Regions from separate parts of the Paenibacillus sp. sptzw28 genome, predicted to be linked through region 2. Evidence: a T-box and tRNA genes for the amino acid it is inferred to sense, from the RefSeq annotation. Region 2 holds a T-box; the other holds one or more tRNA genes.
What was found. A T-box is a leader RNA that pairs with one kind of tRNA and senses whether it is charged. The one in region 2 lies ahead of trpS (tryptophan--tRNA ligase), so its partner is inferred to be a tRNA-Trp.
Positions count from the first base shown of each region.

Region 1 (15,528 bases), 210 kb from region 2:
GTCGCCAGCCATCTCCCGAATAACCTGATCATTATAATCCGACACAGGCCGTACGGAAATCGTCGAATGGTCATCGCCTTGAAACAGTTCAACCTGATTTTTCATGCGGTCATATACGCCGCATAGCTCTCTTCCCATGCCGATGGGCCAATTCATCGGTACGGCCCGGATACCAAGCACGCGCTCGATCTCTTCCATTAAATCAAACGGGCTTTGTCCCTCACGGTCCAATTTATTAATGAAAGTGAAAATCGGAATGCCACGCTTGCGGCACACCTGGAACAGCTTGATTGTCTGCGCCTCTACACCTTTGGCGACATCGATCAACATGACCGCGCTGTCTGCCGCAGTGAGCGTCCGATAGGTATCCTCACTGAAATCCTGGTGACCTGGTGTATCCAGTATATTGACGCGGTGGCCGTTATAGTCAAACTGCATCACGGAAGAAGTGACCGAAATACCACGCTGCTTCTCAATTTCCATCCAGTCGCTCGTCGCATGCCGGCTCGCTTTGCGCGCTTTCACCGTTCCGGCTAGTCGGATAGCTCCCCCGAAGAGCAGGAGTTTCTCGGTCAGCGTCGTTTTGCCCGCATCCGGATGAGAGATGATCGCGAATGTCCGCCGTTTTCCGACTTCTTGTTTTAATTCATCTGTCAACGTTTTGCTCATTACCCTATTCCCTTCATATTTACATGCCGCCGATCAGAAATGCACGCGCCGGAGCAGCTTCGATACCTGTCAGCTTAAGCGGAGCCACAGCCATAAAGTAAGTGCCGGCAGGCACATTCTTAAGCCGCAGTCCTTCAACGATAATGATACTGTTTCGGAATAGCGAGCGGTGAGTGGGATATTCCGCTTGAGCGCGTTCAATGCCCAGCCCATCCGTCCCGAGGCCCCTGATACCCAGTTCGACCAGATAACGGGCGCCGTCCTCCCGAAGGAAAACAAAGTTGAAGTCGAATTCTTCGCTGAAGGAATTGCGCGTTTTAAATATAACCCAATCGTTCTTCTGCAGTCCAAGCGGTTCCAAGTCGGCACGAGTAATATACTCTTCGCAATGTGTCAGATCAACAACACGAGCATGGCCAATCAACTGTTCAAGGCCGATCGTCTCGATCGTCTCGCCGTTTTCCAGCATATGCAGCGGAGCGTCTACATGCGTTCCGGAATGAACATTCATGTCGATGCGGGATTCATACACGGCCTGGCCGTTCTCATGGTTTGTAATATTCGTTATTTTCGGTTTTTTCTCTTCTTTATTGTTGAAGACCTGCATGCTCTCCTGAATTGTCATGGAGATATCATATATTTTGAGCATGGAATGGTACCTCCTCAGGCGTTTTGCGGGAGCAAAACGCAGCTTCGTAAGCATTTGCTTGGCGTTTTGCGGAGCAAAACGCAGCTTCGTAAGCATTGCTTGGCGTTTTGCGGGAGCAAAACGCAGCTTCGTAAGCATTTGCTTGGCGTTTTGCGGGAGCAAAACGCAGCTTCGTAAGCATTTGCTTGGCGTTTTGCGGGAGCAAAACGCAGCTTCGTAAGCATTTGCTTGGCGTTTTGCGGGAGCAAAACGCAGCTTCGTAAGCATTTGCTTGGCGTTTTGCGGAGCAAAACGCAGCTTCGCAAGCTTCCTACTGCCCTATTTCGGACCACCCGAGATCCAAATGACATTATCTTCGTCCTGACCGTTCACCGGCCACCAGTGGAATCCGTCCTCGGCCAACAGCTGGTCGGTCCGCTCCGGACCCCATGATCCCGCAGGGTAAAACTGCAGGCTTGAACTACCATCGCGCCAAGCTTCGGCGATTCTGTCGACAAATGACCACGCCTGCGACACTTCATCCCAGCGGGTAAAATAGGTCGACTCGCCGCGAGCGGCATCATATATAAGGAGCTCATACGCCTCCGGGGTATTCAGGCCGATCTGACAGCTTTGGCAAAATTCCATCGACACGGGCTGTATGACATTATCGACTCCCGGCTTCTTTGCATTAAACTTGATGTAGATGCCTTCCATCGGGTTGACCCGTATGACAAGCAGGTTCGGTGCCAATTCGTTACGTCGGGCAAACAGAACGTTATTCGGGACATTTTTGAACTCAATTACGACCTCGGTTGTTTTTACCGGAAGCCGCTTGCCCGTACGGATATAGAAAGGCACACCAGCCCATCGGAAATTGTCTACAAATACCCGGGCAGCAAAGTAAGTCTCCGTCGCAGAGTTGGGGTTTACCGAGTCCTCCTGGCGATATCCCGTAAGAGGCTTGCCTTTGGCTGTCCCCTCCACATATTGGCCGCGAATGACGTGCTTGTCGATTTCTTCGGCAGCCGAATACGGCCGGAGCGAACGAAGCACTTTTACCTTCTCGTCACGGATATCTTCCGGATGCAGCCTGCTCGGGGGCTCCATAGCGATCATCGCCAGCATTTGCAGCATATGATTCTGCACCATATCACGCAGTGCACCCGACTTATCATAATAACCGCCGCGCTCCTCGACACCGACTGTCTCAGACAAAGTAATTTGTACGTTAGCGATATGACTGTTATTCCAGAGCGGTTCAAAAAACGCGTTCGCGAAACGAAGAACCTCTATATTTTGCACCATTTCTTTGCCTAGGTAGTGATCGATACGGAAAATCTCTTCTTCTTTAAAGACATGACTGAGCTGCTCATTGAGATTACGCGCCGATTGCAAATCGTAGCCGAACGGCTTCTCGATGACAAGCCGGTTCCAGCCTTTCGATTCCAATAAGCCTCCGTCGCGAAGGTTCAATGAAACCGGTCCGAACAATTCAGGCGCAAGCGCTAAATAAAATAGTCGGTTGCCTGGAATATCAAACTTGGCATCCAGTTCTTCCGTAAGGTTGTTCAACTCCTGAAAGCCGTCCAAATTGTTGATATCAAGCGACATATAAACAAAATGCTCAGCGAATTTAGTCCACGTTTCGTCATCGCCCTGTTTGTATCTGCAAAACTCGTTGATGGACTCCTTAACGTCAGCGCGGAACTGATCATTGGTCCGAGGTCTGCGGGCAAGTCCTACCACAGCGAAATCTTCGGCCAATTTTCCTTCTTTATATAAGCTGAAGAGCGCAGGGAAAAGCTTCCGCCGCGCCAAATCGCCTGTCGCGCCAAATAAATAGTAAACCGCACCCGCTGCGGCAATTGATTCGTGTTTGCTCACGTCGGTCATTACCTCATTCTCTCTTATGTATTTTTGTATAGTACAACCGTATTGATCATGTTATGTAGTTTAGCATAACAAGGCGAGAGATGCCATTCATGCGCCCATAAAAAAAACTGATCGAGGCCTGAAGAAAACGTTAATCCGGATCAGTATAATCTCCCGTAATCAATGGAACGCCGATTACAATTTGCCGCCTGCCGCCACCCGTCGCGCGTATCTCAGCCATTTGCAGATTAACGCTGTTGCTGCCGCTTTTGACCGCCGTTTTCAATTCGGGGGTAAAGTACGTTACGCTGTCGGTTTGGCCATCGTTATACACTTCCTGGCGCTTCGCGTGGGCCATATCGGCTATCCGGCTCGCAGCTGCCGCTTTGGCAGGCTCTCCCCTGACGGCGAAGCTGCCGGCAAAGGTGAAATCTGCAGCGGAAACCGCTTGCTGAACATGCGAAGCAGCGGCGGTGATTTCAGTCAGATCGGTTCCATCCTGCGGCTTCATGAGAATTACCGCTTGGACGGGCGTTCCATTGCCTCGCGAGGGCTCTGTACTTTCCTTTGCAGGCTGCTGCTTGGATCCGGCCTGAACATGGATCCACAAGGATATTTTAACCCGGCCGTTTTCCATATCAGCCTCGCCTTGTAACGTCTCATTGTCGGTCTGCTTTAATGCAATGCCGAGCTTATTCGCCAATACCCCGGTATTCACCTGCATACCTTGTCCATCCCACCGGAAGGACCATCGCGATTGCCGCGAACCCCCGACAAGCTCATCCTCACACCAATGCCAAACGGTCGACAGGTCGCTAAGAAGCATGCTCTGAGAAAGCTCTTTGACCGAATTCTCCCGCTTATTCCCCATAGTCCACCAGGCGGCAGTTACTATAATCAGGAGGGCTATCAAAATTCCGCTTCTTCCTGTTCGTTTGGATAACGGTTTTTGCGAAATAGTTTTTGGCGGCAAGATGCTCACTCCCTTAGCCCAAAGCTTCAAATCGAAATAAGAATGGGTAAATATCCATACGCAACCGCCCCTAGGTGAATACACTGTTGCAAGGAATTCAGGGGAGGTGTTAACAACGGATGGAACCTATCTTTCCGCTCCACGAGGAACACATTGAAAAGTTCTGCGGTATGCCGGTTTGTATCGTAACCAAGGAAGGCCAACGCCACGTCGGAATTCTCAGCAGCTGCCGGGGAGGCCGGCTAATGCTCAATGAGAATCAGGGTTATTCAAGCGCCGCATCTGTAGGAACAGCGGGCGGGATAACCCACGTTCAGAGCAAAAGCAAGAAAAAAGGCCGGAAAACCGGGAAAACGGTGCAAACGCTGCAGACGGATAAGGCGGAGACGCAATCGTATGACCCGTATTATCCGTACAATGGGTTTGCGCCTTATAGTCCTTATGCCGAGGCGTTCGCAATCGACTTGGCGCTTATCGCCTTTTTATTTTTGCTTCTATAGACGCTGGTTTATACGGCAGCCGCCGCCGCTGTGAATAAAAGGAGAAGCCCGGGGACCTATCCAAGTCACGATATTGAGGTAGGACTTCGGGCTTTTGCTTTCACCGGCTCGTCCCTTCCTACATAAAGGCAAGAAAGTCGACTTTTCGGTAAATTAATACTAAAATTGAGCTGTCAAAGGTTTAAGTGGAGGTGAGTAGTGATGGCGATGCCAAATCAAATTGACCGGGTTTCCCGTAAAACGCTTTATCCTGTTCAGCGTCTTATTGCCTATGCAAAATATCCGTTCATGGACGAGCGCCGACCTTCCTATTACCGGGGAGGTTCGCTCCCCAAGGCTATAACCTCCAAACTGCCGGACACCGTCGAAAAAGTAATACAATCGGCGGCAGAAAGCGTGTCCGCGTGGCTTATGCAAAGCACCCATCTCCATGAGGCGGCGAACTCCATAGCAGCAGAAAACGCGGCAGCTTCCGAAACGGGCAATATGCCAGGTGCCGCTGAAGAAGGCAAATCGATTGCCAAGCAGCTGCATTCGCTGATTAAACAGGCGAATCAACTAAATCAAACTTTCTTATCCTCTTCCGCCTACTTGAGCCCCGAGTTAAAACATATCATCGATGACGCACTGAAGGCCCCTGCAGCTCAGCGGATCGGGATTACGCGATCGGGAGCCGGTGAATGGAAGCTGGATGGGGACCTTCTCAATGCTGCGTTAGCGGAACAGCCCGACCAAGTGCGCAGCACTTTACGCGGGCCCAGCGGCCTAGCATCTCAAATAGCGCAATTGCTTTCCCGTTTTGAACATCTGCCTACCGCTGCAATTATGAGCCCCTCGGCAAGCGGGTTCCAGTCGTTGCGGACATACGAACCGTCCGGGCAGTCTTATTTGCAGCTCAGAACCAACGGCCTATTCGTTAACTACCGGGTATAAGAAGCTGCATGAAATAAAGCAAACCCGCTTTATGCGCTGGCATGAAGGCGGGTTGTTCATCGTTGAAATTACAATTTATTAATCGGATCATAATTGAATGACATGAACCAGCGATCCTCTTGCCGCTCCTTCCGGTCCCGCCGGAATACGAAGCAGGCCGTCAGCCTCGGGAATCGAGGCCATCATGCTCGATTTGTTAAATGCAAGCGGATCGGCGTACAAGACACCTTCCCGCACATACAGGCGCGTCCGCACAAACCGTTCATGCGGGCTCCCTTTATCGAAATCAGCCGCAAGTTTGGCTGTCACTTCTCTTGGGAGCGATTGCTCCATCGTTACACCCTGCAGCATTAGTATAGCAGGCCTAACGAAAAGCTCAAACCCGACAAAGCAAGCGCCGGGGTTACCGGATAAGGCAAACAACAGTTTGCCGTTCATTACAGCTGCTGACGTCGGGCTGCCCGGACGCATCGCTACTTTATTGAACAAAAGTCTGTCCGGACCGCCGGTTAGGCCATCGGACCGAATTCCGCGTATAATGTCAGCCATAACATCGAAGTCGCCTACTGATACACCGCCGGTTGTTACGACCATATCCGCTTGCTCCAGCGCTGCGGCCAGCGCGCCTACGACGGCATTGGGATCGTCCGGGAGCCGCCCGACGAGCACCGGCGTCCCGCCGCTCTGCTCAACCATCGACGCCACCATGGCACTGTTGCTGTCGCGGATGCGGCCCGGCTCAAGCGGCGACGCAACCGGCAGCAGCTCAGCACCCGTCGCCAGCACCGCGACGCGCGGTCGCGCGAAGACCGGCACTTCAGCGTAGCCGAACGTGCCCAGCAGTGCAATGTGGCCCGGCCGGATAAGAGTGCCCGGCTCCGCCAATACGCCGCCGCGGCGAAACTCCTCACCGGGCCGCGCAATGTTTTGCCCGGTCGCGGCGGCGCGTTTCACCCGCACCACCGACCTCCCGATTTCATCCGCGTCCGCCGTCTGCTCCAGCATGACGACAGCGTCCGCGCCCTCGGGCACCGCCCCGCCGGTCATAATGCGCACGGCGGTGCCCGGCTCCACGATCGCCGGCGTTACACCGCCGGCGGCAACCGTACCAACCACGCGCAGCGACGAAGGGGAATCCGGCGTCGCTTGCGTCGTATCTGCGCTGCGGACGGCATAACCGTCCAGTCCCGAGCGCGCAAAGGGCGGCCAGTCGCTCGTCGCCGTCAGCGGCTCCGACAGCCGCCGGCCGGCGGCCTGCCACAGCGGCACAGATTCGCATAGTCCTGGCAAGGCCGCTTCGAGCACAAGGCGCATCGCATCCCCCACCTTAACTGCGCGCCTGTTAAAACGTGAAGCTCCCTGCAGCTGCTGCACAATCGGTCTCCTCCTGGTTGTCGTCCAAGGTGAAACCGGCAGCCTTGTGCAATATCCGGTTTCTTCCTTCGGTCATCTCTTCTCTATATTGTACCAAAAGTTCACGATCCGCTCCACTTAAAGAGTTAATCCCATGAAAATATGGTACATTTAAATAAAACAGGGAATCCTCATCCCGCAAGGAGCTGATTAATGTTGACTGAACAAAATTATAACCGCGATTTTCCGCGCCACCAGTTCGTCCTTCAGGTCGTCGGCTATAAAAACAGCGGTAAAACAACGCTCATTACGAGTCTGATTCAGCGTTTCAAGCGCGCGGGTTATACCGTCGGAACGGTAAAGCACGATGCTCACGATTTTACCATGGATACGCCGGGCACCGATACATGGAAGCATCAAGCGGCAGGTGCCGACATCACTGCGATTAGTTCATCCAATCGAAGCGCCATACTGCGAAGCCGTCCGGAATCGCTGCATTCTTTACTTGAGCAGATGGGGAACGCAGATATCGTTCTTGTGGAAGGGTTCAAGCAAGAGGCATATCCTAAGCTGATTCTCATCCGGGAGCCGGCAGACATCAAGCTTCTACGTGAGCTAACGAGTCCCAATGGGTCTGCCGCTATTTTATGGCCGGAAGCCAATACAGCCCTTAATGCAACATCGATAAATCCAACTATCAAAGGTGAAGATTCACTTTTAGCGGCCGACCCGTTTCCATCCACCCTCGATATTCCCCATTTCGACATCAGCGAGTTGGACTCTATATATGCGTTTATCCATTCTCGGATAGTCTCCGCGGCGAATAACAAATAAATGGTTTGGCGCATGTGCCGGCCGGTTTCCAGCCGCTCGACTTGCTTGCCTACTTAGATACAAAAAGCCGCCCCGGTCATTCCGGAACGGCTTGCTCTGCATTACGTACCCTATCTATTTACTCGGCCAAGCCATGTTTATGTGCATAAATAGCAGCCTGCGTCCGGTCATCCACACCAAGCTTGGCAAAAATGTTCGTCACGTGAAATTTGACCGTTTTAATCCCGATAAATAAAGTATCGGCGATTTCCTGGTTCGATTGACCCTTAGCCACGCATTTCAAAACGTCCATCTCCCGTTCCGTGAGCTGTTCGTGAGGCGGACGAACAGAATCTGCCTTGGGCTGCCGGAAACGGTTCATCATCTTCATCGCAACCTGCGATTCAAGAACCGATTGCCCTCGAGCTGCCGCCCGGATCGCATCGGCGACTTCCGTTGCTCGCGATGTTTTGAGCAGATAACTGAATGCTCCCGCCTCAATAACCGGGTACATCTTGCTGTCGTCCAGATAGCTTGTGAGCACAATCACTTTACAGTCGGGGTACAGCTCTAGAAGCTTCCGTGTCGTTTCAACGCCGTCCATGCCTTCCATAACCAGATCCATAAGGACAACCTCCGGCCTGTATGCCTGAGCGAGTCGAATACCTTCCATTCCATTGCTCGCCTCGCCGACCACTTCAATTCCCTCCTCGGTGTTGAGAACAGCGGCCAGACCAATTCGAACCATCTCATGGTCGTCAACGAGAAGCACTTTAATCGGTTGATTCAATGCGTTCCTATTTTCCAGAGCCTCCATCCGGTGGATCTCCCCTCCTTTTATAAAACCATGGCTGTAACAGGTATGCGTATGTCAATGATGACGCCCTGACCGGGTGCGGTAACCAGCTGCATCGAGCCCCCCAGGACATTTATCCGTTCTTCCATTGTAAGCAGTCCGTATGACGTTTGCTTCTTCTCTTCCAAATCAAACCCAACTCCGTTATCCTGGAAAATCAATTGTGCATTCTTGCCTATGCTGTGTAGACGAATACTCATCTGGTCCGCTTTGGAATGTCGAAGCGTATTGGAAAGCGCCTCCTGTGCAATTCGAAAGAGATGGTCCTCCGCTTCAGCGGCAAGCTTGATTGAATCGTCCACATCAAGCGTTATGGCGATCGGTACCTTCTGCTTTAATTCCTCAACCAAAATCTGAAGCGCTTGACCCAAATTTTTGCCATCCAAATGCACCGGCCGTAAATGCAGAAGTAATGCCCGCATCTCGGATTGAGCGACGGAGGCCATTTCTTCAATAAGCTGCACCTGGCGTTTGGCTCTCTCCCAATCCGTCTCAAGCGTTCTGCTGACTGCTGTCGCGGTCATTGATATGGCAAACAACTGCTGGCTTACAGCGTCATGAAGCTCTCGCGCGAGCCTTTCCCGTTCTTCAATGACGGCAGAGAAACGAACCTGTTCCGTCCATACCTCATCCTCTTCCGAGAAATCCTCGGATGTTTCAGTTGTGTCTTCAGCGGAAGGAAGCGTTACCCTCTGTTTCTTCCGACGCTGTTGGTCGGTTAACCGCTTGACCGCCGCCCTCAGCTTTACTCCCTGAAAATAACTGTATCCAGCCGCGGCAATAAGCGCGAGCCCTATAATGGTCAAACCGATCGCTGCGGCTTTTGTTTGCAAGGCGAATACCTTGATGTAGCCCATACCTTGCATAACGAGAACAATCAAGCCAATGATGACAAGCAGCCATATCACCGTCTCTGCAGCGTTTCCCCTGGGTTGATTAAGCGGCGGGCCTCCTCGCGCATTCCGATAAGGATGCATCGCTTGACGCTGTCTCCCCGAGTCCCCTTGTTCACTACGCATATTGACGCTTGCTTCATCCGAAGGCGATTGGTCAGCCATGGGTATATGCCCCTCTCTATGTAACCATGGAAACAAGCCAGAGACAGAGGCTTCATTCGCGAAGCGCATACTGTCTTGGCTTATCCATTTGCAAACCCTTCGATTTCTATTCCGGCTGAAAACAACTCGGAAGGTCAATCGTCGTACCTAGTCTTCCCAGTCAACCCTACTCGGCTGACGGAGGGTTTAATTTGTTTTTCAGTGCTTGAAGCTGCTCTTCGACCTTCAACTGCTTCGAAGGATCTACTGTGCCAACGGCAGATGGACCATTATAAGACGTATATGGGACACGTATCACTTCAGCTTCCGCTTCCAGCTGCATAATCTTTTCTTCCATACGGGTAAAGCCCCGTGAAGCGCTGCCGCTTTCGATCGAGTGAACCGTCGTTACTTGCGCCATTTGCTTCTTCGCTTTTGCCATCTGTGCACGCGCTGCCAGCTCATTGCGTTTATTCCGAAGCTGGTAGAACTCATCCTTCATACCATGGAGCTGCAGCATAAGCTCTTCGGCCTGCGTTTTGGCTGCGGCATGCATATCCGTATATTCGGCCGTTTTGTGATCGAAGAATATTTTCTCTTCCAAAAGCTTCCGTGCAAGCTCCTCCTGGCCGGAGCGAATCGCAGTTTCAGCTTTCGTCTCACGGTCTGCGGCACTGCGGAACGCTTCGTCAAGACGCTGTTTCATACGGCGCTCGTTTGCCATTTGCTTGGCAACCGTCAATTCGGCCTGATGAATTTCCGCCTCCATATCACGCAGATATTGGTTTAACATTACAACAGGATCTTCCATTTTGTCGAGCAGCTCGTTAAGAGAAGCTTTCGTCATATCTTTCATTCGCTTAAAAATACTCATAGTTAAAACTCTCCCTTCTCGTGCTTGGCTAATTTTGCTTTCAGTTCTTCTATCTCACGACGGAGCGCTTTTTTCTCCAGATCTTCCATCATGGCATCCAAATTTGATGCCGATTGTCCTTGCTGCCAACTGGCAGGTCCAGCCGACGGACCACTGGATGGAGGTGTATTTGTATAAGGTCCGCCAAAGCCTTGACCATTGTTTTGCGAGCCAAAGCCCGGGCCGTTATTCCAACCACCATTATATCCGCCGCCGGAGCCGTAACCGCCGGGTCCAAAGCTGCCGGGACCGAATCCGCTGTATATGTTCGGTTCCTTAGGTACAACGAGGCCGGCAAGAATATATACCAATATTAATGCACCGCTTGTAAATACGGTCAGGACAATCAGAAGAATCCGCAGCAGTGTCGCGTCCACATTCAGCATCTCGGCGATACCGCCGCACAAACCGAACAGCTTCTTATCGCGGCGCGACCGATACAGTTTCCTCATGACGATTTCCATCCTTCCTGCTGCAATTTTCGTTTCAATTGTTCCATTTCGCGCTCGATGACGGACTGCAGAGTCGAACCCGCCTCGACGATAAATTCCTGTCCAGCCCGGCGTAAATCGCGAAGGCTTTTTGCTTCAAGCTCCATATCGCTGATCCGATCCTCCAGCCTGCGGAACATGCCTGCAGGCTGCTGCCCAGGCTGCTGCCCGAGGCCGTTATACCGTGCGTTCATCCGCTGTTGAAGGCGCAGGGATTCCATCCGAGCTGCATAGTATTCACGTTTATCGTAAACAGCCTGATACTCCGCCCGCAACTCTCGAAGCTGATCCTCCAGCTCCCGGACGTTCTGCTGTGTTTGTTCGTATAATTCACGGTACTGAGCAGCACGTTCCTCGCTGGTCGCTTTATCTGTAAGTGCAATTCGTGCTACATGCTCCTCCCCTGCTTTAAGGGCAGTCATTGCTTGTTGTTCACGCTTGTCTCTCAGCTGCTCCGCTTGCAGCCATTGAGACTTCAAGTAGTTCCCGTGTCCCACATACTGCTGATATAATCGCTCAGCTTGAATAATATCTTCCCTTGTCGACCACAAGAATTGGTCAATTAACTTAACAGGATCTTCCGCTTTCTCCAGCCGCTCATTTAGTGTCGCCACTGTAATGTCACGGACCCTACGGATAATACTCATGCATAAACCTCCTTAATCCGGAATCTATTACGATTACTAAGTATTTAATTAAACGTGTTTACGACGTTTGAACATTGAAACTCCCCATAAGATAATTCCGATCGCAAGCAGCAACGCGATAATTCCGGCAAGCTTGCCAATCAGCATAAATGCTCCGACTACGATGAGAATGCCACCGATGAGCTTCTTGTCATTTTTGACTCCCACGACTCCAAGACCGATCAAGATGAAAGGCATCAACAAACTGAAAATCCAGCTGAGATTAATCCCGATAAACTTCATCACCATCAAACTTCCTGCAATAACAAGTAACGCACCTAACACCGATTTACCATTCATTCTTACTGTCACCGCCTTCCCTCAGAACTTTTATACTTTTCATTACGTCGCTGCGCTTGAAGTTGTTTCATCGCTTGCTTATGTATTTATTGTAGGTGTTTTCCAGCCGTTTCAAAACGGACTCGCGACGGTTTTCTCCCTAGACTTGGGTCGGGGAGTGGACCCACCCCATGGACCGAAAGGGCTACGCACAGTTATTAATCCAAGTGAAAGGGTCTTTAATATCACCTTCTCATACACACTGATTCCGCGTACGGTCCTGAATTACCCAAGTGGAGCACGCATAGATTCATGCTCGTTGTTAAAAATAAAAAAAACCTGATGCAATTCCATCAGGTTACAACTTCTATGTATGGTGCCGGTGAGAGGACTCGAACCTCCACGGTTTCCCTCACGATTTTGAGTCGCGCGCGTCTGCCATTCCGCCACACCGGCAAATTAATGGCGTGCCCTAAGAGATTCGAACTCCTGACCTTTTGATTCGTAGTCAAACGCTCTATCCAGCTGAGCTAAGGGCACACGATTGTTGAAGATTGTGGAGGCGCCACCCAGATTCGAACTGGGGGTAAAGCTTTTGCAGAGCTCTGCCTTACCACTTGGCTATGGCGCCAGAAATAAAAAAAAATGGAGCGGAAGACGGGAATCGAACCCGCGACCCTCGCCTTGGCAAGGCGATGCTCTACCGCTGAGCCACTTCCGCATATAAATGGCTGGGGATCTAGGATTCGAACCTAGGAATGACGGAGTCAAAGTCCGTTGCCTTACCGCTTGGCTAATCCCCAATCTTTTATTTATCTTATAATTTGTATGATGGGGCGATCGAGGGGAATTGAACCCCCGAATGTCGGATCCACAAACCGATGCGTTAACCACTTCGCCACGATCGCCATATGAACCTTTTGGCAGGGGCAGCAGGAATTGAACCCACACTAACGGTTTTGGAGACCGCTGTTCTACCTTTAAACTATGCCCCTAAGGTAAACTGGTGGAGGATGATGGATTCGAACCACCGAACTCGTCAGAGAACAGATTTACAGTCTGCTGCGTTTGGCCACTTCGCTAATCCTCCATGAGTGGTGCCGTCGAGAGGACTTGAACCCCCAACCTACTGATTACAAGTCAGTTGCTCTACCAATTGAGCTACAACGGCATATTCAATTCTTAAATGGTGGCTCGGGACGGAATCGAACCGCCGACACGAGGATTTTCAGTCCTCTGCTCTACCGACTGAGCTACCGAGCCATTTGGTGAAAATGGCGGAGCTGACGGGATTCGAACCCGCGGTCTCCTGCGTGACAGGCAGGCATGTTAGGCCTCTACACCACAGCTCCACATTATGGTTCTCGGATGACTCCGAAGGTAAAGTTGGTTGCGGGGGCAGGATTTGAACCTGCGGCCTTCGGGTTATGAGCCCGACGAGCTACCGGGCTGCTCCACCCCGCGTCGTTATGAATACTGCTTATGCAGTTTAATGGTGGAGGCTGACGGGATCGAACCGCCGACCCTCTGCTTGTAAGGCAGATGCTCTCCCAGCTGAGCTAAGCCTCCGTAATGAGCGACAAGTACTACTATACCTCATTTGCCCTGCTCATTGCAAGTCCTAATTTGTACCTTTTTGAACTATTTTGGTGACCCGTAGGGGATTCGAACCCCTGTTACCTCCGTGAAAGGGAGGTGTCTTAACCCCTTGACCAACGGGCCACATGGCGGAGAGCGAGGGATTCGAACCCTCGATACGCGGTTAACGTATACACGATTTCCAATCGTGCTCCTTCGACCACTCGGACAGCTCTCCAGATGGCTCCCCGAACAGGACTCGAACCTGTGACAACTCGATTAACAGTCGAGTGCTCTACCAACTGAGCTATCAGGGAACGATATTTCGGGTTAATTACACCCTGAAAACTGGATACGAACAGTTGTGAAACCCCTTTAGTCTTACGTTAACCTAAGAGCAGCGTGCGAAGTGAACGTTCAGGTGAACGTTCGTAGGATAAGCCCTCGACCGATTAGTATTCGTCAGCTGCACGCATTGCTGCGCTTCCACCTCGAACCTATCAACCTGGTCGTCTACCAGGGGTCTTACGAATTGGGAAATCTCATCTTGAGGGGGGCTTCACGCTTAGATGCTTTCAGCGCTTATCCCGTCCGTACTTGGCTACCCAGCGGTGCTCCTGGCGGAACAACTGGTACACCAGCGGTACGTCCATCCCGGTCCTCTCGTACTAAGGACAGCTCCTCTCAAATTTCCTACGCCCGCGACAGATAGGGACCGAACTGTCTCACGACGTTCTGAACCCAGCTCGCGTACCGCTTTAATGGGCGAACAGCCCAACCCTTGGGACCTACTTCAGCCCCAGGATGCGATGAGCCGACATCGAGGTGCCAAACCTCCCCGTCGATGTGGACTCTTGGGGGAGATAAGCCTGTTATCCCCAGGGTAGCTTTTATCCGTTGAGCGATGGCCCTTCCATGCGGTACCACCGGATCACTAAGCCCGACTTTCGTCCCTGCTCGACTTGTAGGTCTCGCAGTCAAGCTCCCTTATGCCTTTGCACGCTACGAATGATTTCCAACCATTCTGAGGGAACCTTTGGGCGCCTCCGTTACATTTTAGGAGGCGACCGCCCCAGTCAAACTGCCCACCTGACACGGTCCCTGTACCGGATGACGGTACCAGGTTAGAACTCCGATACGATCAGGGTGGTATCCCAACGATGCCTCCACCGAAGCTGGCGCTCCGGCTTCCAAGGCTCCCACCTATCCTGTACAGATCGTACCAAAGTCCAATATCAAGCTGCAGTAAAGCTCCATGGGGTCTTTCCGTCTTGTCGCGGGTAACCTGCATCTTCACAGGTATTAAAATTTCACCGGATCTCTCGTTGAGACAGCGCCCAAGTCGTTACGCCATTCGTGCGGGTCAGAATTTACCTGACAAGGAATTTCGCTACCTTAGGACCGTTATAGTTACGGCCGCCGTTTACTGGGGCTTCGGTTCATAGCTTCGGGTTGCCCCTTACCACTCCCCTTAACCTTCCAGCACCGGGCAGGCGTCAGCCCGTATACTTCGCCTTACGGCTTCGCACAGACCTGTGTTTTTGCTAAACAGTCGCTTGGGCCTTTTCACTGCGGCCCCCTCGGGCTATTCACCCTACCGAGGCACCCCTTCTCCCGAAGTTACGGGGTCATTTTGCCGAGTTCCTTAACGAGAGTTCTTCCGCGCGCCTTAGCATGCTCTGCTCGCCTACCTGTGTCGGTTTGCGGTACGGGCACCTTCGCCTGGCTAGAGGCTTTTCTCGGCAGCGGGAGCACATGACCTTCGGTACTGTAATTTTCCCTCCCCATCACAGCCCAGCTTTATCGGTTAACGGATTTACCTGTCAACCAGCCTCACTGCTTGGACGGCCTATTCCATCAGGCCGCGTCACTACCCTTCTGCGTCACCCCATTGCTCATAACGGCTTACGGTGGTACAGGAATATCAACCTGTTGTCCTTCGAC
Region 1 is NZ_CP080545.1:5,106,411-5,121,938, forward strand. It holds gene KZ483_RS23435 (peptide chain release factor 3) at 1-669, opposite strand, end outside; gene KZ483_RS23440 (cyclase family protein) at 689-1,318, opposite strand; gene zwf (glucose-6-phosphate dehydrogenase) at 1,637-3,193, opposite strand; gene KZ483_RS23450 (YwmB family TATA-box binding protein) at 3,324-4,145, opposite strand; gene KZ483_RS23455 (hypothetical protein) at 4,265-4,645, shown strand; gene KZ483_RS23460 (hypothetical protein) at 4,847-5,578, shown strand; gene glp (molybdopterin molybdotransferase MoeA) at 5,666-6,952, opposite strand; gene KZ483_RS28735 (hypothetical protein) at 6,921-7,049, opposite strand; gene mobB (molybdopterin-guanine dinucleotide biosynthesis protein B) at 7,145-7,765, shown strand; gene KZ483_RS23475 (response regulator transcription factor) at 7,884-8,561, opposite strand; gene KZ483_RS23480 (sensor histidine kinase) at 8,582-9,658, opposite strand; gene KZ483_RS23485 (PspA/IM30 family protein) at 9,825-10,511, opposite strand; gene KZ483_RS23490 (PspC domain-containing protein) at 10,514-11,002, opposite strand; gene KZ483_RS23495 (PspA/IM30 family protein) at 10,999-11,688, opposite strand; gene KZ483_RS23500 (LiaF transmembrane domain-containing protein) at 11,737-12,027, opposite strand; tRNA gene KZ483_RS23505 (tRNA-Leu) at 12,381-12,462, opposite strand; tRNA gene KZ483_RS23510 (tRNA-Arg) at 12,470-12,546, opposite strand; tRNA gene KZ483_RS23515 (tRNA-Cys) at 12,564-12,637, opposite strand; tRNA gene KZ483_RS23520 (tRNA-Gly) at 12,653-12,727, opposite strand; tRNA gene KZ483_RS23525 (tRNA-Gln) at 12,735-12,809, opposite strand; tRNA gene KZ483_RS23530 (tRNA-His) at 12,839-12,914, opposite strand; tRNA gene KZ483_RS23535 (tRNA-Trp) at 12,928-13,001, opposite strand; tRNA gene KZ483_RS23540 (tRNA-Tyr) at 13,011-13,096, opposite strand; tRNA gene KZ483_RS23545 (tRNA-Thr) at 13,102-13,177, opposite strand; tRNA gene KZ483_RS23550 (tRNA-Phe) at 13,194-13,269, opposite strand; tRNA gene KZ483_RS23555 (tRNA-Asp) at 13,282-13,358, opposite strand; tRNA gene KZ483_RS23560 (tRNA-Met) at 13,394-13,470, opposite strand; tRNA gene KZ483_RS23565 (tRNA-Val) at 13,500-13,575, opposite strand; tRNA gene KZ483_RS23570 (tRNA-Glu) at 13,654-13,728, opposite strand; tRNA gene KZ483_RS23575 (tRNA-Ser) at 13,732-13,822, opposite strand; tRNA gene KZ483_RS23580 (tRNA-Asn) at 13,826-13,901, opposite strand; rRNA gene KZ483_RS23585 (23S ribosomal RNA) at 14,017-15,528, opposite strand, start outside.
Region 1: it has a tRNA-Trp gene. The T-box ahead of trpS (tryptophan--tRNA ligase) is inferred to sense a tRNA for this amino acid. The anticodon was not compared.

Region 2 (15,528 bases):
TATCCACCTTCTGGGTGAAATCGCCCTTTGCGATACTGAAAGCGATCGAACTCATCTCGTCAATTGAAGATGTAAGCGCTCTCTCAATTACGCGAACAAGAGGAAAGGTTATCGCAGCCGCAATTGCGATGATGATGAAACCGAGAAGCATGCTGCCGCCGGTGGCAATCAAGCCAAGGAGAAGTGCGATCGAGAAAATACCGACAATGGCATAGCAGCCGAGCAGAAGCTTATTGCGTATCGATAAGGAATTAAACCATTGCATCGTGGTAAGCTCCCCTTTTATTGGAATAATCTTATTATAGCACCGCTGGAACTTTTGTCTATATTCGTCTATTACTATCGTATCAAGTCGAAAGAAGGAGTTGATTAACGTAATAGAAGTCGAAAGTGCTACTTTACTGTAAGGTTTTTGTAAAAAAATATGTTGAATGAACTACAAGGCTGTCATATAATGGGCCTGAAGCATCAGTTGGAAACTTCAAGAAAAAATGTGTGGCAGGAGGCGGGGTTAAAATGAATTTGGAGACGATGTCATTGGCACGGCAAGTGGATTTTGTTTTTAGGCAGCTGGAAGAGGAGCTTGTTCACGCTGTAGCGGGTACCGTCATTATACATATTCGTAACAATGCAGTCGGTAAATACGGGGTTCGGCACAATCCCATTGAAAGCAAAAATGGGGAGATCGGTCAATCGGAACAGGGGATGACCGTCTCTCAGGTACAGGCCTTTCGCCAAATGGCGATCGATTCGCTTAAGCTCAAACGCAATTGGACGCATGGAGAAATATTATATGATTTTTCCGTACGTTCAAGCTCAGGCGCCTGGTCGGCCAGCATACTCTTCGAATCCAATTATAATTTGGCTAACGGGATGTTCCGCTACCAGCCCAAGTATTCGCAGCAGGCCTTGAGGGATAGCCTCTAACGCGATAACCGTCCATTGACAAAAGAAAAATGCTGCCCGTTCGCGCGGCAGCATTTTTTGTATTTCATATTAGCGGGTGAATCGGCCTGCTAGCTGCTGCTCCGCTATTTGAACGAGCTTACGGGTAATATAGCCCCCAAGTGCGCCTGCATCGCGAGTTGCCATGTTGCCGTAGTAACCGTCTTGAGGAATTTGAATGCCTAACTCTTGTGCTACTTCGAACTTCATTTGCTCAAGAGCCGCGCTTGCCTGAGGTACGACCAGCTGATTGCTGTTGCGGGATTGTCCTGCCATCGTATTTCACCCCCTTACATTTGTCTTGGCCCTTATTATTGTTCCTGTTGGAACCTTTTATACAATATGGAATTCATAAGAAGTCCTGAAATAATTTCCAGTTTTATTTTTACGAGCCAAAATTGTAATCGGGGTAAACGTAGGGAGTGTCCGGCATTTCAATGACTTGAATTTGCCGTGCTTTAAGCAGGATAATCGGGTTGCCGTCGAACGTGCTTTCCGTAACCGTTCCCCGTACTTTAAGCCAGACATCGTTCTTATAAAGAGGCGCGCGCGGGTAGTCGACCATAAGGCCGTATGGTACGGAATCCGCCGAGCAGCAGTTCATCGCGAAGCGGCTTACGGCAAACTCGCTTTTCTTCATCCCGTTCTGTCTGTACACAAACCCGCTGATCTCAACCGTTTTACCGACAAAATTACGGCGGTACAAGTCAAGCGTCGTCAACGTCTCAATATACCGCTCATCCGGCACTTCGATAGTATCCTGCTTATACAACTGCTTGCCAAGCTTCGCATGCGCCGCCGTATATTCATCCGCAGGGAACAATTCGTCAAGGTTCTTCCGGCTATCCGCAGCGGGCTCGCTCTGCCCACTTATTCCCGTTCCGGCGGCCGCGGCCGGCACCGTCTTTCCCGAGCCGGAGAAGCTCACCCCTTTCTTCGCTGCAAGCGAGCTCCCGAGTGTGCTTTCCGGCAGGAGGAAACCGAGGGCCAATGGAAGCACGAACAGCCCGTAAATAAGCGTGTTTTTGGCTAGTGATGGTGAGGGCTCATGGTTGCAATCGCATTCTGCGGCCTCATAGCCCATCCATACCCTGAATGCGGCATAGACTTGATAAATCGCGGTCGCATAGAGCCCGATGGCAGAAAGCTTCACATATAATTCCATGCGCGGAGCGATATAAAGCGATAAGCTGTCGGTACGAACGAGGTAGACAATATAAACGGCGAATCCGCTCATCACGGCAGCGCGCAGCAGATGATGGATCAGCCTTCTCCGGTCGTCGGTTGACATCAGCACGATTCCTTTCATGAAGAAGTGTAGCCTTTATCCGGCATTATGAGCTAAAGAGGAGCTTATCCGCAATCATCGATCCAATGAGGATCGCTGCAAATAAGAATGCAATGACGGCAACGACCACTTTAACTCTGAACGAGGAAAGCAGCATAAGCGTGCTTTTCAGATCGACCATCGGTCCGAATACGAGAAAAGCAAGAAGTGGGCCAGAGCCGAAAATCCCGTTAAATGAAGAGGCGACGAACGCATCCGAGGTGGAACAAAGCGAAATCGCGAAAGCAAAGCCCATCATGAAAATGTTGGCTGTCAAAGGCTGATCGCTGAGCGATGTCAGCAAGCTTCGGTCCAGCACCGTTTGGACGAGAGCCGTAAGAAGCGAGCCGATAATCAAATATTTACCGATATCGAAAAATTCATCCGAAGCGTGGGCCAGCGTAGCCCGGACACGTCCGCGCCAGCTGCTCGAGCTGCGATTGTCGCCATGGCTGTGCCTGGCAGCATGTATACTCGGACCGGACGCCGCCGAAGGTGTTTCCAGCTTCAAGGGGCTCTTTTTCATGAAGCGGTAGAGCAGCAAGCCAAGCATAATGCAGACAGCCAAGGCGAGTCCCATTCTGGCGTAAGCCATCATCGGCTGCGATCTGAATGCGGTGTAGGTAGATGCGAATACGACTGGATTGACAATGGGTCCGGCGAAGATGAAGACAATCCCGATGTAGGCCGGCATTCCTTTGCGGATCAACCGGCGTACGACCGGAATCATTCCGCATTCGCACAGCGGCAGCAGCAGTCCGAGCAAACTTCCGAACAGAACGCCCACGACCGGATTTTTCGGTGTAAGCCTCGCGATGACAGTATCGGAGACGAATACTTGCAGCAGGGCGGAAACAAGCACGCCGAGAAGAATAAAGGGAAATGCCTCTAATATGATGCTGATAAAAAGTATTTTGAAGGATTGAAGGGACGGGCTGGCCAGAATAAGATCGGTAAAGCCGCCAGCGGTTAAAATACGGGCCAACATAACAAGACACCCTACGGCGAGCAGCGGTGTTCCCAGACGGTAAACGATATTCAACCGTATAAACTCCTCTCTACTAGCATCTAAATTAGTATAGGTTATGCTCATTGATGCGTCTACAGGACAACCATTGGCGACAATTTTTATTGAGTCCTCCTAAAGTCCCCTGAGGCAGCTTGGCCCGAGCGAAGGCCGAGCGTGCAAATAGTATCACTGGTGCTACTGCATCGGCCAGAGAGGCTGTCTGTGGCGCCAACGTTATTCAAGTCCCGCAAGGGACACCAGGGCGAACGGGTGGGCCAAATTGTCAAGCGTGTCCCGTGAGGGACGAAAGCGGATCCGCGAACGCGCTCACGCAGGGGCTGTCTCTGTACATCCCACGTGTTACTTTCCGGGTGTCCAGAGGGCCGGGGCCTTAGGGGTCCCCCTCCGGGGGAATTAGGGGGGAAGCAAAAGTAAAAGTGGAAGTGGAAGGAGAGATGGTCAACGGGAGGGTAATGGGAGCTTCAAGGGGGGCGTATACCCCTACTTGACAATTCCCCCCCGAGAGGTATAATCTTCATAACTGCAATGAAGGGAACAAGTAAGCGCGGATGTACGCTTTCAGAGAGCCGGTGGTTGGTGCGAACCGGAGCAAGTGTCCGATGCCGAATGGGTCCTGGAGCCGAGATGAGGAAAGCGAGCGTACGATCGTCCGTATGCATCTCCGTTTCGTTCCGCGTTATGGAACATGAAGGCTTGTCGAACGCGCTTATTCAGTGCAGTTAGGCGGGCAAATTAGGGTGGCACCACGGTCCTTCGTCCCTTTCGGCGAAGGGCCTTTTTGCGTTCGAAAATAACGATAAAAGCGAGTAAGGGAGGATATAACTATGCCGCGAGTTCTTTCGGGCATTCAACCGAGCGGGCAGCTGACGCTCGGTAACTACATCGGAGCAATGCAAAACTTCGTAAAGCTGCAGGAAACCCACGAATGCTTCTTCATGGTCGTCGATCTGCACGCCATTACGGTGCCGCAGGAGCCGGCAGCACTGCGCGAGCAGACGGAATCGGTGGCATCGCTGTTTGTCGCTGCCGGCATCGATCCGACAAAAGCGAGCATTTTCGCGCAATCCCACGTTTCCGCTCATGCCGAGCTGGGATGGTTGCTGACGACGCTCACTTATATCGGAGAGCTGGAGCGAATGACGCAGTTTAAAGACAAATCGGCGGGTAAAGATTCGGTCGGTGCCGGATTGTTTGTCTATCCTGCGTTAATGGCAGCCGACATATTACTTTATAACGCGGATCTGATACCGGTCGGAGACGACCAGAAGCAGCATTTGGAGCTGACACGCGATCTTGCGCAGCGGTTTAATTCCCGCTACGGCGATTATTTTACGATTCCCGATCCTTATATCCCGAAGGTCGGAGCGCGAATCATGTCGCTTGATGACGCATCGAAAAAAATGAGCAAAAGCAATCCGAATCCAGGCAGCTATATCGCACTGCTTGATCCGCCGGATGTGATTCGCAAAAAACTCAGCAGAGCGACAACGGATTCAGGCCGTGAAGTGAAATACAATCCGGCGGAGAAGCCGGAGGTGAGCAATTTGATGAGTATATATGCTCACTGTGCGGGCGTCACGCTGAGCGAAATTGAAACGCGTTACGAAGGGCAGGGCTATGGAGCGTTTAAGAAGGATCTTGCGGAGCATGTCGTAGCGACTCTGGAGCCTTTGCAGCACAAATATGCGGAGATTCGAAGCTCGGGAGCGATTCACGATATCTTGAAGCAAGGCGCTGATGAGGTATCGGAGAAAGCGAACAGAACGCTGCGCGATGTGAAGGAACGGATGGGATTTCTTCTTCCGGGTTGAACGGAAAGTGGAGAGATAACTGAATACCTGCAACAATAACGCCGCGGATAGGGGAATTACCCCTGTCTGCGGCGTCTCATTTTGGCGCTTACTATAAATCCGGAGCCGATGCAGCCGATTGTCAGTATAAAGAACAAGGCGGCGATCCATCCATTATAGCTGATGGAAACAGCGGTAGCACTCATTAACAGCATAGATACAACGGCGAAGAGAAGAGCCATTGGCTTACTCATAATCGATTTGCTCCTTTTCTTTTGAAATTCATTAAAGTTGAAAGCATATTCTTTTCACAAACGTATCATAATAAGCTTGCAAGCTTGCAACACACAATCGTGAAGAGGATGAAAGGAGAAATTCCACATGCCAGGACAAAACCGTAACAGCAATCAGCTGGTCGTACCTCAAGCAAGTGCAGCTTTGGACCAAATGAAATTCGAGGTAGCGCAAGAGCTAGGAATCCAAATTCCTCAAGACGGTTACTACGGCAACATGGCGACTCGTGACGCAGGCTCGCTCGGGGGATACATCACCCGTAAGCTTGTTCAAATCGCCGAACAACAACTGTCCGGACAATCGCAGTTCCGCTAAGTCGATCCAAGGCAAAGCAGATCTTTGATTTACAAGGCAATGGCTCAAGGGAAACCTTGAGCTTTTCCTTTTTCCCGGCGATTGCTTACTTAAGCGCACACAGGGCCCCTTCTATTGTGCAAGAAGGGGCCCTGCTCCGTCAATACGTATTCATTCGCAGACGTTTTTGCAATCGGTCGTCGCTCAGCCAACCGACATAAGAGCCGAGTGTCTTATAATCACTATCCATCAGCAGTACGCCGACGAACGGATACTGCTTTCGGTGGCGGTAGCGGACGTCCGACCATCGAACCTCGAAGCCCCACGAATGCTCCTGCACTTCGGCGCAGGCGAATGAGGTGAAATACAGAAATGATTGTATCGAGGGATCGTTCTTTGACTGTTCAACGGCCGGGTGCTCGGAGCACCTGGCGCGGTCGACCCACCGAAGCTTGCCGCGCCGGAAGTCGCCGATTATAAAGCTGCCGTCGTCACGCTGCTTGACGACATTCCAGTCGTAGAGCGATACCGTTGGAATAAGCACGTACCGGTCGCTCTCCCGGCTGTCAGTGTCCAACGTTCTCAGCTTCCTGGCCAGTGTACGATGCGCAGCGGTCCGCCAGATATAGTAAACGATTAGCAGCGAGTAAAGAATCGGGAAAATAAACCTGGGATCTGCCACCGCAAGCGCCCACAACAGGATGGCTACAAGATGCGAAGTGAATATTACGGGATCGAAGATGTGAATGATGTTCCACGATATCCACTTCTCCGAGAACGGCCGCGCTGCTTGCGTCCCGTAGGTGTTGAACAAATCGGTGAAGACATGAATGACGACGGCCAGAAGCACCCATCCCCCGAGGTGAAGCCATGGTATCGAGAACCCGAAGAACGCCTGCAGCATTAATGTAATGGCGATCGTCCAGATCGCAATCGCGGGAATTGAGTGCGAAACTCCGCGGTGATTTTTTATATAAGCGGCATTGCTTTTCAATCTGAGAACTCCGTCGAAATCCGGAGCCTGGGATCCGACTACCGTACCGATCAGTACGGCGGCGTAAACGGTTTGGTCGGAAGCGATAACAGGGTCGATTGAAGCGAGCCCGGCGAGTCCGAGTCCCATGACCAAATGCGTCCCACTGTCCATGAATAAGTTCCTCCTTAAGTTATCAAAGCTGTCATTGTACCCTAAGCTTAAAGTTCTTTGTCGAATCCGTAAACCCTTCTTGAATGCGGAAAACGTAGTTTTTCCAAGCATTCGCCTTCGAAGTGCTATACTTCTATATGTACGCTTAAGTATTTTCTGAATCGTGGGTGTTTATAACGGGGGGACGATTTTTATGCACATTTGTTTTATTGAATATCGTATTGACGCCATTTATGAAGAAAGGTATCGGAACTGGATAGCGGAAAAGCTTGCTGAAAAGAACGAGTTCAGGCTCTACGAAGGTACCGACCAGCCGTTATTGTTCGTTGAAATATGGGAGTCAGAGGACGAGCCTGGCGCCGAAGCCGTGAAAAAAGAACGCTGCAGCGAGCGTTCTTCTTGGCGGATCATGGCGGATTGGGTGCCCGGAGGCACCGCGAAAATTCATGCCTGGACGTTTCGGCCGATTACCGGCCCATCGTAACTTGACCACCGACGCCCCCGCCGGCAGTCGATGTGATCGGCGTCATGTTCGTAATCGTCTGTCCCTGGAATGTGTATGAATAGTTAATCGGCCCGTCAAATGTGACGTAATCAAGATTCAGCGTAAGCAGCAAATAACGCATTCCGGTGGACGGATCGCTGAGTATGATATGGTCGCGCCCTGCGGCTTCAATCAGTCCGCGGAAAACCTTGGCGTTCCACTCGCGGTTGTTCTCGTATGTCATGTAAAAAGTAGCCATCTTGCCGCGGTTCATTCGCAAAATATTCTCAACATAGGATTCTTCGGCAGCCGGTGCTGCGACTACGTTTCCACCCGCCGGCGTGACGAACGAACCGCTCGGTATGCTGGGCGGCATCATTCCGGCTCCTGCCGTCATCGGCATCTGCATCTGCATCGGCATCTGCATAGGCATCTGCATCTGCATAGGCATTGCAGCAGCCGAAGGGAACTGCTGAGGTGAAGGGTAAGGATAATTGTATTCATAATCGTCATATTCCGGATAGCCGCCCATGCCAGCCGTACTCACCGTGCTTTGATACCCGTAACCGTTCGACATGTTTCCATTTCCTCGCTTTCTTTGCTGACAACCGGGATCCATTTAAGCCTGATCGCGGCTGCCGTCAGTGTGACCAAACATAACCAATTAACGTGTGCTTATTTAGTATACGCCGGGGCAATCCGCTCTCGTCGGGACATAGAAGCAATGCGCCTTATACTTTCCGATAAGCCGCTGATTCCACCACTCGGCAGGACATCCGCCCGTAGGCCGGAAATACCACAGCGAGTTCGTAGCGGGATGCCGGCGTTCGCCGTTCACGACTCGACGCGCCAATGTTATCTCGCTTTCGCGGGCTTTCTGATAGAAGTAACCTTTTTGCGTGGCTTCAAATCCGCCCGGGCTTTGAAAAACCATTTGCGGAATACTGCGGATATTTTTGAAATCAATACAGTTGCTCCGAACACGGTTAACGCCGACATTGCCGACCATCAGCATGCCCTGTTCGCCTTCGCCTTCCGCTTCCGCGCGCAATAGACGGGCGAGGAGCTTGATGTCTTCGGATTTTGCTTTAACAACCGCCATATATGGACTATCTCACTTCCTTTCGTTCAACTGGGCCTTTGACCACAATGATAGTGTATTGACGGATAAGCAAAATGGTTCCATATCAAGATCGGACGCTCTGTTTTTGGCTGCGTTACACTTTCGGGCCGCGGAGATTCGCTCAGTTTCGCCAAGCGGTGTCAAATTGATGAACACGGGGCGCGAACATTGTCAACAGCTTGTTTTTTCGGTATGATTAGAGCGGTTTAAAAACAAATATGATGGGCGTATCTCGCCCATGTGGGATCGGAACGGGGAGGCTGGCTGTGCTTAAAGATTATGTGGCCCTGACAAAACCGCGCATCATACGGCTTAATGCGATTGCGGCGTTCGGCGGGTTCTGGGTCGCTTCCAAATGGGATCATATCAATTGGTGGCTGCTGCTTTATATGCTGCTCGGTTCGGCACTTACGATGGCATCGGCTTGTGTAATTAATAATTACTGGGACCGTGAACTCGATAAGAAGATGGAACGGACAAAGAACCGCGCTTTGCCGATGGAGCGGCTGAATCCTGCCGGTGTGCTTATCTATGGAATCGCGCTTGGCGTCATCGGGATCGGAGTGCTGTTTACGCTGGTTAATCCTCTTACCGGATGGCTGGGACTGCTCGGATTCTTCGTCTATGTCTTTATCTATACGATGTGGCTGAAGCGCACGTCTACATGGAGCACTTCCATCGGGGGAATCTCCGGTGCGATGCCTCCGGTGATCGGCTACTGCGCAGTGACGGGCTACATTGACGCAGGCGCATGGATATTGTTCGCGCTGCTCTTCCTGTGGCAGCCTGCGCACTTCTGGTCGCTGGCGATCAGACGCGTTGAAGAATACCGTGCGGCGGGATTTCCGCTGCTTCCGGTATTGAAAGGCATCCGCCGCACGAAGCTGCAGATGATTCCCTATACACTTCTGCTAATCCCGACGGGCGTGTTTATGTATACGTACGGATACGTCGGTTATTTCTTTCTGATAGTGTCCATAATCGGCGGGCTGTTTTGGGCGGCTCATACGATAATGGGACTCAGTGCCCGGGACGATATGAAATGGGCCAAGACGAATTTCTTTATTTCGATTAGTTATTTGATGCTTGTCTTCTTTGTAATGATTGCGGATACGAACGGCGTGATGTAAACCGTACGCAGTGTATCCGGGCCGGGAGGGACCGCAGGAATGAGTTTTGCACGGAAGCATGCTTTTAAAATTGCTGTGCTGGCATTATGCGCGGCAATGGGGATTTATTTGTATTTGTCTTCCACGAAGGAAGCCGCTCCGAATCTGGACCAGAATTATAAGGCGCCGGGCTTTGAGCTTACGGATCTGGACGGCAATAAGGTTTCGCTTGAGAATACAAACGGTAAGGTGCGCGTCATTTATTTCTTCTATGCCAATTGTCCGGATGTATGTCCACCGACGACTTTTCTGATGTCGCAAGCCCAGAATAAGCTCAAAGAACAGGGAACCTTCGGGAAAGATGTCGAGTTTCTCTCGATCACCTTTGATCCGGTGCGCGATACGCCGGAAGCGATGAGGAAGTTCGCCGGCAAGTTCGATATCGATTCCAACGGTTGGAAGTTCCTGCGTGAGGACAGCGAGGAACAGACCAAGGAACTGATGAAGGGCTTCGGACTCGGTCTTATCAAGGATAATAACGGTTATTTCACACATGCCGACGCCATCACGTTCGTAGACCGCCAAGGCTCGGTACGCAAGGCGATGATCGGCGCGAAAGACGAGACGCAGAATGCGGACAATATCGTCAAAGTAGTTAATGCGCTGGTGGATCAGTAGGGGAATGACATGACGGTCCTCTGGTCGATATTATGGAACAATGTGCTCCCGCTTTCGGTTATGATCGCCTTCGGCGTCACACTGCAGCGGGCGTTTTCTTTAGACATTAAAACGCTGTCCAAGCTGAATTTTTATTTGTTTTCCCCGGCAATTATTTTTAAATTATTGTACACGACGGATATATCGCTTCAGGTTGTGGGAGAGGTGCTGCTGTTTTTCACGGTCTTCATGGGGCTGATGTTCGGCGCCGCCCAAGCCGTTGTCGCTCTGAGAGGTCACAAGGGCGGGATGGTGGGCGCGATGCGGAACAGCGTCCTGTTCTATAACAGCGCCAACTACGGCATTCCGCTTAATCAGCTTGTTTTTGCGGGGAATCCCTTTACGCTTTCGGTGCAGGTCCTGATCATGATGATGCAGTCTCTTGTGCCTAATACGTACGGAATTTACAGCGTTAATGCACACCGGAGCAGCGGCCCGCTCGTCTTGAGGACGATTGCACGTCAGCCGGTTATATATGCGATCCCGCTGGCGTTTCTGATGCGGGGATACAGCATACCGCTGCCCGGCTTTATGTCGACGCCGCTTGATTATTTGGCCGATGCATTTATCGGTACGGCATTGATCACGCTTGGCGTTCAGCTTGGGAGCATGAAGTGGTCCTGGCGGAGCCTGATGCTCAGAGATGTGCTGCTGTCGAGCGGCCTGCGGCTTATCCTCGGCCCTCTGCTCGCCGCGTTGATCGTATGGGCGATCGGTATTGACGGGTTAATGGCGAAAGCGTTAATCGTCTCTTCCGCCGTGCCGACTTCCCTCTCGAGCGTCCTGCTTGCCGTCGAGTTCGATAACGAGCCGGAGTTCGCCTCGCAATCCGTACTTGTATCGACGGTGCTTAGTATCCTGACGGTAACGTTCGTGATCTATGTGCTGAATATTTGAATAAAGTGAAGCGTTTAAAACAAATCTTCTTTACTCCACGGAGCGGGATCCGGGGGCGGGTACACGATGTACGCCTCCAGGCCCGCTTTTTCCAATTGTTCGATGAGATAAGGTTCCGGTGTACTTTCTACGCCCGGGTAGCCTTTGCGGGTATAGATATGGTCGGCGTCGGGAAAGGCATCCCTCAGCATGCCGCGGATCCGCTTGCCTGAAGCGTCGTTATCGGTAAACAAGTATGCCTGCTTGTCACCCACCTGGCGGCGGAGCTTGTCAATTTGACCCGCGCCTGGTATACCGTATGTGCAGAAGATCGGAACCTCTTCTGTCAGTACTCGGCGAAGTCGGGTGCGGTCGTTTTTTCCTTCTACAATAATGGCGATATCCAAATATCTTCACCTCTAAGGCTATTGTAACCGAATAATTGCGGCAGCGAAAAGACGGCTTGCCGAGGAGCAAGCCGCCGGGAGACGGAGGGGTGAAAACAGTCAGGCTGGAAACTCAGACAGTCCGGCAGGACGATAGCGGGGATAATGACGCCCTCTGCCGCTAACCGGTTCGGGTGAAATGGGCGTTTGCGCTGCCCGGGCGAAAGTTATGAAACGGCAGTAACGACACTGCGATCATAAGAGCCACGAATGCAATGTAATACGGCGAAATATAATTCCGCAGCTGTCCGGCAAGCATCGGCCCGATGAACGCACCGACGGAGAAGGCGATCGAGAGTATGGAGAAGGTCCGCCCATAACGAACACCGCCGCTCAGTTCGATGAGCAGGGATGACAGCGCCGGGAATATAACCCCTTTGGCCATGCCGAGCAGCAGGAGCAGCATATAAAAAGGAAGCGGGGCGCCCGCTGCGATCGCAAAATAGGTCAGAGCAAGCATAAACGCCCCCCAGAGCGAACGCATAAATGGCGACAAACGGTTCAGGAACAGCATGCTTAGCGTAATAAGCGCTCCGAGGCTGACTACGGAGAAGAGCAGGCCGGTCGTCATCATTGCCTCCTGTGTTGTAGCCATAAGTGGAAGCTCGAACGATAGAATGCCCTGGGCACAGCTCATTGCAACAGGCAGCGTGTAAACGAGCCATGGTATCGACCGGAAGGGATGGCTGCCGTTTTCCTCGGACCCGGTCTCGTTATCGGCCGTACCGTCTTCCCCCTGAACGGATTCTTCGGCTCGTTCGGCTGCGGAAGCTTCGCGAATAAAGAACAATGCGCACGACGCAGTTCCGATAAGTATCCAGCCGAGTAAATAAAATGCCGTAGTGAAGCCGATCTGCGCTACCAGATAGGCGCCTGCCGCCGGAGAAACGACGGAAGCGATTGTATGTACAAGCCCGTTGCCGGCCATCAGTTTCCCCTGTTTGACGCGGTCTGTCGTTATTCGGGCAAGCAGCGACATACAAGCGGGAGAGAGGAAAGCAAGGACAAAGCCGCTGATGGAACGGAGGACCAGCAGCTGCCACGGATCGGTGACCTTCGATTGGAGAAGCAGAATGACTCCCGCAGCCATAAGGCTGAAGACGATGAAGAGCCGGCTGCCGAACCGGTCAACGCCATATCCGGCTATGATGTTCCCGGGTAAATGAGTGATCGAATAGAGTCCCATCATAAGGCCGATAAACGAAGGAGCTGCGCCGAGCGATACGGCGAACGGCGTAAGGATCGGATACTGGGCATGCAGATCGAAGAATGCGACGAACAGAAACAAATAAAGCCAAATTGCGGTTTTCAAAATAACATCTCTCCTTCAAGCGAGCGTTCGAACACTATGTTACTACTTGTACGCATGGATAAGCCTTCTTATGTCTTGATATATTCAGAGTGCTGATCGGTGCGAAGGCTGCTCCGGTTTACGCGTAAATAGGCTTGGGGTATAATGTTTTTGTGTTCGGACTTTTCAGGGAGTATAATGGAGGAGACGGCTGATGAGCTTTGATTTTAGTAATTATGACATGGAAACCTGGTTTCAGTTTTTGAAAGATAACTGGCTTGTTCTTCTAATTGCTCTAGCAGTGCTGTTTATCATTATCCGCATTGTCAAAACGGTCGTAAAATGGCTGATTGTCGCGGTAATTGTTGTCGGTATAGTACTCTACAGCGGTTACTCTCTTGAGGATTTAAAGTCTTTGGGCACGAAGGTAACGGATACCGTGAAGCAAGAAGCGATTAACGCCATGGCGGGAGAGGCGCAGGATGCAACGTATACCTCTAACGGCGATGGAACTTTTACGATTAAAACAAAAAATTTGGAGCTCGTAGGCAAGCCCGGAGATAATGAAGTCAAGGTGTCATTCCGCGGGGCGCCGCTTGGAACCTGGAAGATCGACAGTGCGATCGAAGCCTTAATCGAACAAGCCAAGAAAAACGTATAGCCGAAATTTTCTCCGAAAACGCCATAGTTAATGCTTACGAAGATGCATTTTCTCCGAAAACGCCATAGTTAATGCTTACGAAGATGCATTTTCTCCGAAAACGCCATAGTTAATGCTTACGAAGATGCATTTTCTCCGAAAACGCCATAGTTAATGCTTACGAAGATGCATTTTCTCCGAAAACGCCATAGTTAATGCTTACGAAGATGCATTTTCTCCGAAAACGCCATAGTTAATGCTTACGAAGATGCATTTTCTCCGAAAACGCCGTAGTTAATGCTTACGAAGATGCATTTTCTCTGAAAACGCCGTAGTTAATGCTTACGAAAATTTGTTTTCTCGAAAACGCCTGAGGAGGCTCAGACCATGAACACGTGGGTTCACGCGTTATTAAAGCCGGAACCGGTGGCGCTTATGGTGCTGCTCGTCTTGTTCGGTTCTCTTATTAAAGGCATGGTAAGAGGTGCATCGGGTTCAGCGAGGCACCTTTTCTTTTTTATTTGGCAGGCGGTCACCGTAGTCGTCTCGCTGGTGCTGGCGGGCCGGACAGCCACCTGGATGTCCCCGATCCTGCGCGAGTGGCTGAATGCGCGCAATATTCAAGTCCCGCAGGAGCAGTTGACTACATTTAAGCAGCTTTGGTACACGATCGTCACAAGCCTTCGCGATTTTGAACTGCTGAGGTTCGGTGTCCTCTTTCTGCTTGCTTATTCTTTGTTCCGTTATGTACTCGGCTGGCTGTACCCGTTATATGGACTAATGTTCGATTCCTTGATTCGCAGCGGCGGCGACCGTAGGGCGGGAAGCGAAAGGATATTCTCCAGAGCGGCAAGCCGCACGACCGGAGCTGCAATTGGAACTCTGCTCGGTGCGGGGAGAGCATTGATAATGATTGCGGTGTTATTCGTATATGTATCTCTGATGCCCGGGGGGCCACTGACCGATTCGATCCGTGCTTCCGCCCTTTATAATAAAACGGCGGACGAACTCCTGAATCCTGTAGCCGGCGATGTGCTCAAGCGCGGTCCGGTATTCACGCAGGCTGTTGAGTCGGAGTTCCGCAGGGTTCTGGAGCGGAAATATGAAGTTATCGATTCCGCCGTTCCCAAGAACATCGAGCAGGCGGCCGCATCCGTTACGGCGCATTCCAAGACGGATAAAGAGAAAGCGCGCGCACTTTATGACTGGATTGGGACGCGGATCAGCTATGATTGGGATAAGGCGAATAATTATGAGCAACACGGCATATGGAAGGAACAGACACCCGAGGATACCTTCAAAACCCGCAAGGGCGTATGTATCGATGTAGCCAGGCTTTACGCCGTTATGGCGCGCTCCGTCGGTCTTGAAGTACACGTCGTAACCGGACTCGGCGCCACCGGCAACGGCGGTTACGGTCCTCACGCCTGGAATGAAGTGCGTCTTGCCGACCAAGGCGGAGCCTGGATTCCGCTTGATGCGACATGGGCTTCATCGGGCGATTGGTTTGACCCGCGCGGCTTTTCCAATACGCATATACGCGAAACATAAGAAGGTTTGAAAGGAGATATAAACCGTGCCCGTGCAGGACGATCCGCAAAAGCGGGAAATCGCCAACCGGCGGAATTTCTCGTTCCGGTTGAACTTATTCTTTTTTGCTACATTTTTCTTATTCAGCGTGCTTATCGTTCGTTTGGCGATTTTACAATTTGTCGACGGTCCTTCGCTGAAAGAGGTGGAATCGAAAAACGGCACAATCCCGGTGCTGATCCCGCCGATCCGGGGCAACATTTATGATTCCGGAGGCACGCCGATCGCGTATTCCACATCGACTCAGTCATTGTATTACACCATCGAGCCGGGAAAACAGAAGGATGTAGAAGCCAACGCTACTGCGCTTGCCAAGAAGCTGCTGGCTGTATTTCAGAAATACGGCAGTCCAAATGAAGCAATGACGCTCGACGAGATAATTAAAAGCATGGACCTTCAGTATAAGAAAAACACCGTATCGGTAC
Region 2 is NZ_CP080545.1:4,893,886-4,909,413, reverse strand. It holds gene KZ483_RS22505 (methyl-accepting chemotaxis protein) at 1-265, opposite strand, end outside; gene KZ483_RS22500 (O-methyltransferase) at 517-927, shown strand; gene KZ483_RS22495 (alpha/beta-type small acid-soluble spore protein) at 997-1,221, opposite strand; gene KZ483_RS22490 (TIGR03943 family putative permease subunit) at 1,331-2,254, opposite strand; gene KZ483_RS22485 (permease) at 2,280-3,314, opposite strand; T-box leader at 3,819-4,066, shown strand; gene trpS (tryptophan--tRNA ligase) at 4,127-5,113, shown strand; gene KZ483_RS22475 (hypothetical protein) at 5,170-5,346, opposite strand; gene KZ483_RS22470 (alpha/beta-type small acid-soluble spore protein) at 5,474-5,701, shown strand; gene KZ483_RS22465 (metal-dependent hydrolase) at 5,841-6,827, opposite strand; gene KZ483_RS22460 (hypothetical protein) at 7,021-7,311, shown strand; gene gerQ (spore coat protein GerQ) at 7,295-7,888, opposite strand; gene KZ483_RS22450 (cell wall hydrolase) at 7,991-8,413, opposite strand; gene cyoE (heme o synthase) at 8,701-9,564, shown strand; gene KZ483_RS22440 (SCO family protein) at 9,604-10,221, shown strand; gene KZ483_RS22435 (AEC family transporter) at 10,231-11,157, shown strand; gene KZ483_RS22430 (DNA primase) at 11,172-11,543, opposite strand; gene KZ483_RS22425 (MFS transporter) at 11,704-12,894, opposite strand; gene KZ483_RS22420 (hypothetical protein) at 13,115-13,534, shown strand; gene KZ483_RS22415 (transglutaminase domain-containing protein) at 13,901-15,064, shown strand; gene KZ483_RS22410 (peptidoglycan D,D-transpeptidase FtsI family protein) at 15,090-15,528, shown strand, end outside.